DNA from 2 places in the Marinomonas posidonica IVIA-Po-181 genome. Region 1 is predicted to be linked to the other one. Evidence: predicted binding sites of a transcription regulator. Region 1 holds the regulator's gene; the other holds the start of a gene.
The links. Region 1 encodes LexA, which represses DNA repair genes until DNA is damaged. Its sites were predicted from a motif close to TACTGTNTANNTANACAGTA; they were not measured.

Region 1 (3,643 bases):
CGTCGTTTCTATGCAGAGAAAATGGGAGACATTGTCACCGATCGATTGGTTGGCAGTTTCTCATCCTTGATGGACTTTAGTTTTACGGCGCAAATGGAAGAGCGTTTGGATGAAATCGCTGAAGGGGATAAAGACTGGATTCAAACTCTGAATGCTTTCTATCGTGACTTTAGCAATGTGTTGGCAAAAGCGGAGTCGCCCGATGACGGCATGATGCTAAATGAGCCAACGCCGACGGATGTTGAATGCCCAACATGCAGTCGTCCTATGCAGATTCGTACCGCCAGCACAGGGGTCTTCATGTCTTGCTCTGGCTATGCTTTACCGCCTAAAGAGCGTTGCAAGGCCACTATTAATCTTATTCGTGGCGATGAAGCGGTTGCGGTCGACGATGAAGAAGGTGAATCTAAGGCGCTGATCAATAAGCATCGCTGTAAGATTTGTGGCTCTGCCATGGACAGTTATTTGATGGACGAGCATCGCAAACTGCATGTTTGTGGTAATAACCCATCTTGTACCGGTTACGAAGTGGAAGCGGGCAGCTTCAAAATCAAAGGCTACGATGGGCCGGTGATTGAGTGTGATAAATGCAGTTCAGAAATGCAGCTTAAGACGGGGCGCTTTGGTAAGTATTTTGGCTGTACCAATGAAGAGTGTAAGAATACTCGTAAGCTGCTTAAAAGCGGTGAAGTTGCGCCGCCTAAGATGGACCCAGTGCCTATGCCGGACTTGGCTTGTCAGAAGGTGGAGGATCATTACGTGTTGCGTGATGGTGCAACTGGTTTGTTCTTGGCCGCTAGCCAATTCCCTCGTAAACGCGAAACCCGTGCGCCTTATGTGAAAGAATTGATTCCATATATGGATCAAATTGATCCAAAATATCATTTTTTCGCAGATGCGCCCGTTGCTGATTCAGAAGGCCGTTCTACCTTGATTCGTTATAGTCGTAAAACCAAAGAGCAATACATTATGACGGAAAATGAAGGCAAACCAACGGGGTGGAAAGCTTTTTATGATGGCGGTAAATGGGTCATCGAAGAAGGTAAAAAGAAAAAATGATCAGCGTAAGTTATGCCAGTGTAACGAATCAAAGGCTTGATGCTGCAAAGCGTTTACTGGCACTTGCTCAGTCAAGTGACGAAGCTTGGCTGGTCAGTAGTCTTGAAGGCTCGGCTTTGTTTCAATTACGCAGTGCCTTCAATGGTTTGTTGCAAGAAGTTGCACAGAGTTATGCATTGTCTGATTGTTTGGATGTGATTACATTGGCCTCTGAAGCCGAAGCCAAGCAGTCTGTTGTACCGGTTCTGTCAGAGTTAAAGGACTTAATAAGTCAGTCTAGATCTTGGTGTTGCCAGCTTCTGAGTGCTTATCAGCAACAATTAGAGTGTCATTTGGTTCAATCATCTTTTGGCCGAACGGACCTTATTGGTTCTGGTGGGGATGATGGTGCCTCAATGCAATTGTATTTGACCAAGCTAACTGACTTGGTGTTACGTTTTAGAGAAGAGTCATCTGAGTATTAATATGAAAGAGTCATACCTTGAAATTGTTGAGCTGGAAAACGGCGATATTGTATTACGCCCAGCCAGTGACAGTGGCGAGGAAACAGAGCCGTTAGCAACCCTGAAAATTTCAGACACGACACGGTCTTATTTGCAGGATCGTTATTTTGAATTGGCAAAATGCATGTTTCATGCAGGGATTGATTTTGTGTATTCGGATGAGTCTATGGCTGATGAAGGGTTGGATTACATGGACGATGATTTCCGTCCTAAAATTCTTCATTAATGATTTTAAACAAGATCAACAAAAAAAAGGTGGCTTTAGGCCACCTTTTTTATGATGTGTATTGGCTTTTATAGTCCTTGTCGAATAACGCCGACAGACAGGCCTTCGATTGCAAACTCTTCGCTCTCAAGGTCCACAACAATGTCCTGGTAGTCTTCGTTTTCAGGAATTAATCGAACAATGCGTCCTTTTTGCTCGAAGCGTTTAACGGTGACTTCATCGCCAATGCGGGCAACGACAATTTGCCCATTGCGAACCGTATTGGTTTTGTGGACGGCCAATAAATCACCTTCCATAATGCCAATGTTTTTCATGCTGGTGCCGGAAACCGACAAGAAATAATCTGCTTTCGGTGAGAACATATTACCTGGAACAGTAACATGGGTATCTATGTTCTCTTGAGCCAATATAGGGTATCCTGCGGCCACTTTACCGATAACGGGCAAACCTAACTCGTCTTCTGGAGCGTTGTTTTCGGAAGACTCAACCAATCGAATGCCACGAGAAGCGCCGGACAGCATTTCAATTGCGCCTTTTTTGCAGAGGGCTTTTAAGTGTTCTTCAGCCGCATTTGGGGATTTAAAGCCAAGTCGTTTCGCGATTTCCGCACGGGTAGGTGGGAATCCGGTTTCATTAATAAACTCGCGAATGGTATCGAGTACATCAGATTGTCTTTTGGTTAATTTAATCATGGCACTATCTGGTTGTTTATACAGTAACTGTTATTATATACAGCATTCTTAACGATTCTCAATAAAATAAATGCTTTCAGACGAATTAAAAAATAAAATCCAATCAGCCTATCGCGATATGCTGGATGCCAAATCCCATAAACCAAGGGTTGGTCAGCGCCAAATGATAGGTGCGATCGCGCGTACGTTGGGAAACATTAAACAAGGTACCGAGGGAGAGCGGCTAGATGAAAAACATGTGGCAGTCATCGAGGCAGGGACGGGAACAGGTAAAACCTTATCCTATTGTCTTGCTGTCATTCCTATTGCAAAGGCAAGAGGATTAAAGCTTGTTATCTCAACAGCCACCGTGGCTCTGCAAGAACAAATTCTCCATAAAGACTTACCTGATATCTTGTCCAATACCGAGGTAAATTTTAAGTACACCTTAGCGAAAGGTCGCGGTCGCTATCTTTGTCTCAACAATCTGGAGGCTTTTCTAGGCACACAAGAGCAGGCTATGGACGATATGTTTGCCGGTTTGTTTGAGCAGCACCTCCAATCGGATGATGTCAATACTGTGCTTTATCAAGAGATGGATGAAGCATTAAGTAAAGGTAAATGGGATGGTGATAAAGATAATTGGGAAGGTATTATTCGAGAGCTAGACTGGCGTCGCTTAACGACTGACCATCAACAATGCACGAATCGTAATTGTGCCAATTATTCGGCCTGTCCATTTTTTAAAGCCCGTGCCGAGATTGAAGTGGCTGATGTCATCGTCGCGAACCATGACCTTGTGCTGGCGGATTTGTCCTTAGGTGGTGGTGCTATTCTGACGCCGCCGAAAGAAACCATTTATGTGTTCGATGAGGGCCATCACCTGCCTGATAAAGCCATAGGGCATTTCCGTCATGAGGTCAGGTTGCAGCAAAGTATTAGCTGGCTTAGACAATTGGAAAAGAATTTGGTGAATTTGAAGCAGGAGCTTACCGATGAGGTGAGTTTAACGGGTCAATTGCTGATTAAAATGCCGCAACAGATTCAGACTATTGTCAATTTCATCCAATACGCTCAGCAAGGCTTATCACCTTATATTAATGGTTTGGGATTGGATCAGAATAATAATCAGCATCGATTTGAGTTTGGTGTGGTGCCTGATGAGTTGAAGCAATTGGCATACA
Region 2 (3,643 bases), 1.4 Mb from region 1:
ATGTTGAAGCCACCCCAGGCCCACGCAACATTGACGCGGTAAAGCGCCTCGCGAAAGCCTTTAGAGCAGCTCAATGAAACTAGAATCAAGCGTTAAAACCTCACATTACGCCATTCCAATGCCATGGTTAATTCTGCTGTTAACAAGCCTATTGATTTTTCTAATGGGCTTAGCCATCAGCCTAGGCTCTGTATCAATCGCGCAATCAACCGTTTGGCACATATTGGCTCACAAGCTCTCTCTTACCGATATGACTTCATATTGGTCGATGGGCAGAGAGAACATTGTGTGGCAAGTACGCTTACCGAGAACCCTCTTGGCTGGGATGGTTGGTGCCGCCCTTGCCGTGGTCGGCGCCGCTTTGCAATCTGTCACTCGTAACCCCTTAGCTGACCCTCATTTACTGGGTTTTTCCTCCGGTGCCGCATTAGGGGCCATCATTGCTCTTTTGCATACTGGAATGATCTTAGGGGTCATGACAGTGCCTATCTTTGCTTTTGGCGGGGCTTTATTTGGCATTTTCTTGGTGCTAAGTGTGGCCAACTTTTCCGCATCATACAGTGCTGGTAGGCTGATATTATCAGGGGTGGCGGTTGCTTTTATGTTAACCGCATTGGGGAATATGTTTATCTTCTTAGGTGATCATCGAGCCGCTCATACCGCAATATTTTGGATGCTAGGTGGACTTGGATTAGCACAATGGGGACAACTCTGGTTTCCTCTTATTGCCCTGCTATTAGGTTCCTCTTATCTGATTCACAAAGCCCGTTATCTCAATGCCATGATGCTTGGCGATGAAAGTGCCAGCACGTTAGGCATTCCCGTTCGTCGATTTCGTCTAACGGTCATCATCGTCTGCGCGCTATTAACTGGGGCGGCGGTGGCCTTTGCCGGTGTTATTGGCTTTGTTGGTCTAATGGTGCCTCATATCGTGCGCCTCTTGGTGGGGGGAGATTATCGAAAATTGCTCCCGCTTTGTGCTCTCATTGGTGCTATTTTTCTGGTGATGGCAGACATTGCCTCACGTACCATCATGCCTCCAGAAAACATGCCCATTGGCACTTTAACCGGATTAGCAGGTGGCATTGCCTTTGTCTTACTAATGCGTCAAAAACGTCATGTGGCCTTGTAAAAGTATCATCATGAGATAGGCACATCCGTACTAAAGACACATTAATCACTTGCTTTATTGTCTTCACCACCTAAAATACTGTTTATACATACAGTATTTTAGGTGGTGATATGTCCTCTTCTCTCCCTCCATTTCCTTCATCATTTCGCTCTGCGCTTGATGCGCCAATTAAAGGGCGAGGAACCAGCAGTTCATTAGAAGGTCGCTTTGCAAAACAACATGTCGAACTTGATGAAAACGATGACAACATCATTGCTCGTGATGCGGCTACTCCTGCAACACAGGTGCGGCATGAAAGCGCCAAAAGCCTCATTCGTCGCAACACCTCACCAGACGTTCCGTTTAACTTATCCATTAACCCTTACCAAGGGTGTGAGCATGGTTGTATTTATTGCTTCGCGCGGCCCACTCACGCCTATTTAGACTTATCACCGGGTCTGGATTTTGAAACCAAACTGGTGGCGAAAACCAATGCCGCGTTTTTGTTTGAAGAGGAACTGTCAAACCCTAATTATCGTTGCGAACCCATTGCACTGGGGATCAATACCGATGCGTATCAGCCCATCGAAAAACAATTGGGCATCACCCGTGATCTATTAACCATTGCTTTGGCGCATAAGCAACCCATTTCCTTAATCACCAAAAGTACGCTCATCCTCAGAGACCTAGATGTATTAGCTGAGATGGCAAAGCAAGGTTTGATTCATGTCGCCATCAGTGTGACAACCTTAGACAATGATTTAAAACGGATTCTAGAACCTAGAACAGCCTCGGGGCAGCGCCGCTTAGAGGTCATACGTCAGTTAAAAGACGCCAACATTCCGGTGACCGTCTTAGCCGCACCGGTTATTCCCTTTATCAACGATCATGAGTTAGAAAACATCATCGCCGCCAGTGCCGCCGCCGGGGCTCAAGCTATCCATTACATCATGCTACGTTTACCTCATGAGGTCGCACCGCTTTTTCGAGAATGGCTGCATCAGCATTATCCAGAACGAGCCGATCACGTACTGCAACGCATCATGGACATGCGCGGTGGTAAACTCTACGACAGCCGATTTGGGAAACGCATGACAGGAGAAGGCCTATTTGCCGATGTGATCAATCAGAGATTTCGTATTGCTCGCAACAAACATGGTCTGAGTGACCAAAGGACAAGCTATTTAAACTGCCGACAGTTTGCTGTACCACCCAAAACGGGCGATCAAATGGGATTGTTTTGACTACTCGGCATTGGCCTGAAGTCGTAAGGCGACGCCTGCGGCTGACGTTCGATTTTCTACGCCCAATTTAGGGAAAATTTGCTCTAAATGTTTGTTCACTGTACGCGGGCTCATCTCTAGTATTTCAGCTATCTCTCGATTGGTTTTACCATTGGCAATCCAATGCAACACTTGAGATTCTCGTTCCGTCAACGCCAATTGTTGACGTAATAGCTCGGCCCCCGTGAGACGATCACCGTCCTCCAATTTAACAAGAGCCTCGCCTTGCTCGGTCATCCCGATGAACTTCAGCGTCAAAGGGTATTCTAGATTTTTCAATGGCAAGCGGTTGCCCTCCGTTGGCGAATGGGCAAGCCAATTTTTGACTAACAAGGTCAGTTGTTCCGCTCGCCAAACGGTCGTCATTCTTGCTTTGGCCATTAACGCGTGAGTTTGTGGTGTCGCCCAAGCAATCTCACCAAGCTCAGAAAATGTCATCAAATTCTGCCCCATACTGTCTAAAGCAAATTGAGCATTGTTATTGAGCCGAGCATTCGATAAATGCACTTTCATACGAGCAATCAGTTCATTTGGCTGAATGGGCTTGGTCAAATAATCGACGCCCCCCGCCTCTAAGCCTCGTACTATGTCATCAGTATGATTCAATCCCGTCATGAAAATAACCGGGATATTGGCCAAAGCCGGATCAGCCTTGAGTGCTTTACAAGCCTCAAAACCATCCATATTAGGCATAATGGCATCCATTAAAATAATGTCTGGACGGATACGTTTCGCAATCGTTAAGGCTTGTTTTCCCTCTAAAGCCACAAGCACATCCATATGAGCATCTTCGAGCGTATCGTGAATCAGACTCAATGCATCCGCCGAGTCATCGACGACCAGCACAATGTCATTTTTGTGATTATCACTCTTCATTAGAAAATTTGTCTCACATACTTCGTTGCTGTAAATACTGAGCAATGCCATCAAACTGAAACGCCTGATACAAAGCTTCTAATTGATCCAAGTCTTGTGCCCCTAACATGTCATCCGCCGTGACTTTATTTAGGCACTCACGCACCCCTTTTTTATACCCCATTTCAGCAAAGGCGATAAGCTCGCGAATACTTTCATGGTCTGGTATCAAGCGGCCTTCTGTGGCTTCATCCACCGATTGTTCGATCTGTCGATCAGAGAAAACCGTCGTATCATTGGTGTCTTGGTAAATCCATTCCACGGCTAACCAATGCTGAACTGCTTCCAGTAAATCACCATTTTTCACTGGCTTAACAAGATACTGGTTAAAGGC

Region 2: the regulator LexA is predicted to act here: its motif matches at 1,209-1,228, upstream of MAR181_RS15935 (PA0069 family radical SAM protein).

The regions. Positions count from the first base shown of each region.
Region 1 is NC_015559.1:2,033,319-2,036,961, reverse strand. Features, by position in the region: gene topA (type I DNA topoisomerase) at 1-1,059, shown strand, start outside; gene MAR181_RS09555 (DUF6586 family protein) at 1,056-1,523, shown strand; gene MAR181_RS09550 (hypothetical protein) at 1,525-1,788, shown strand; gene lexA (transcriptional repressor LexA) at 1,857-2,480, opposite strand; gene dinG (ATP-dependent DNA helicase DinG) at 2,551-3,643, shown strand, end outside.
Region 2 is NC_015559.1:3,453,995-3,457,637, forward strand. Features, by position in the region: gene MAR181_RS15925 (ABC transporter substrate-binding protein) at 1-77, shown strand, start outside; gene MAR181_RS15930 (FecCD family ABC transporter permease) at 74-1,132, shown strand; gene MAR181_RS15935 (PA0069 family radical SAM protein) at 1,243-2,355, shown strand; gene MAR181_RS15940 (response regulator transcription factor) at 2,356-3,270, opposite strand; gene MAR181_RS15945 (hybrid sensor histidine kinase/response regulator) at 3,284-3,643, opposite strand, start outside.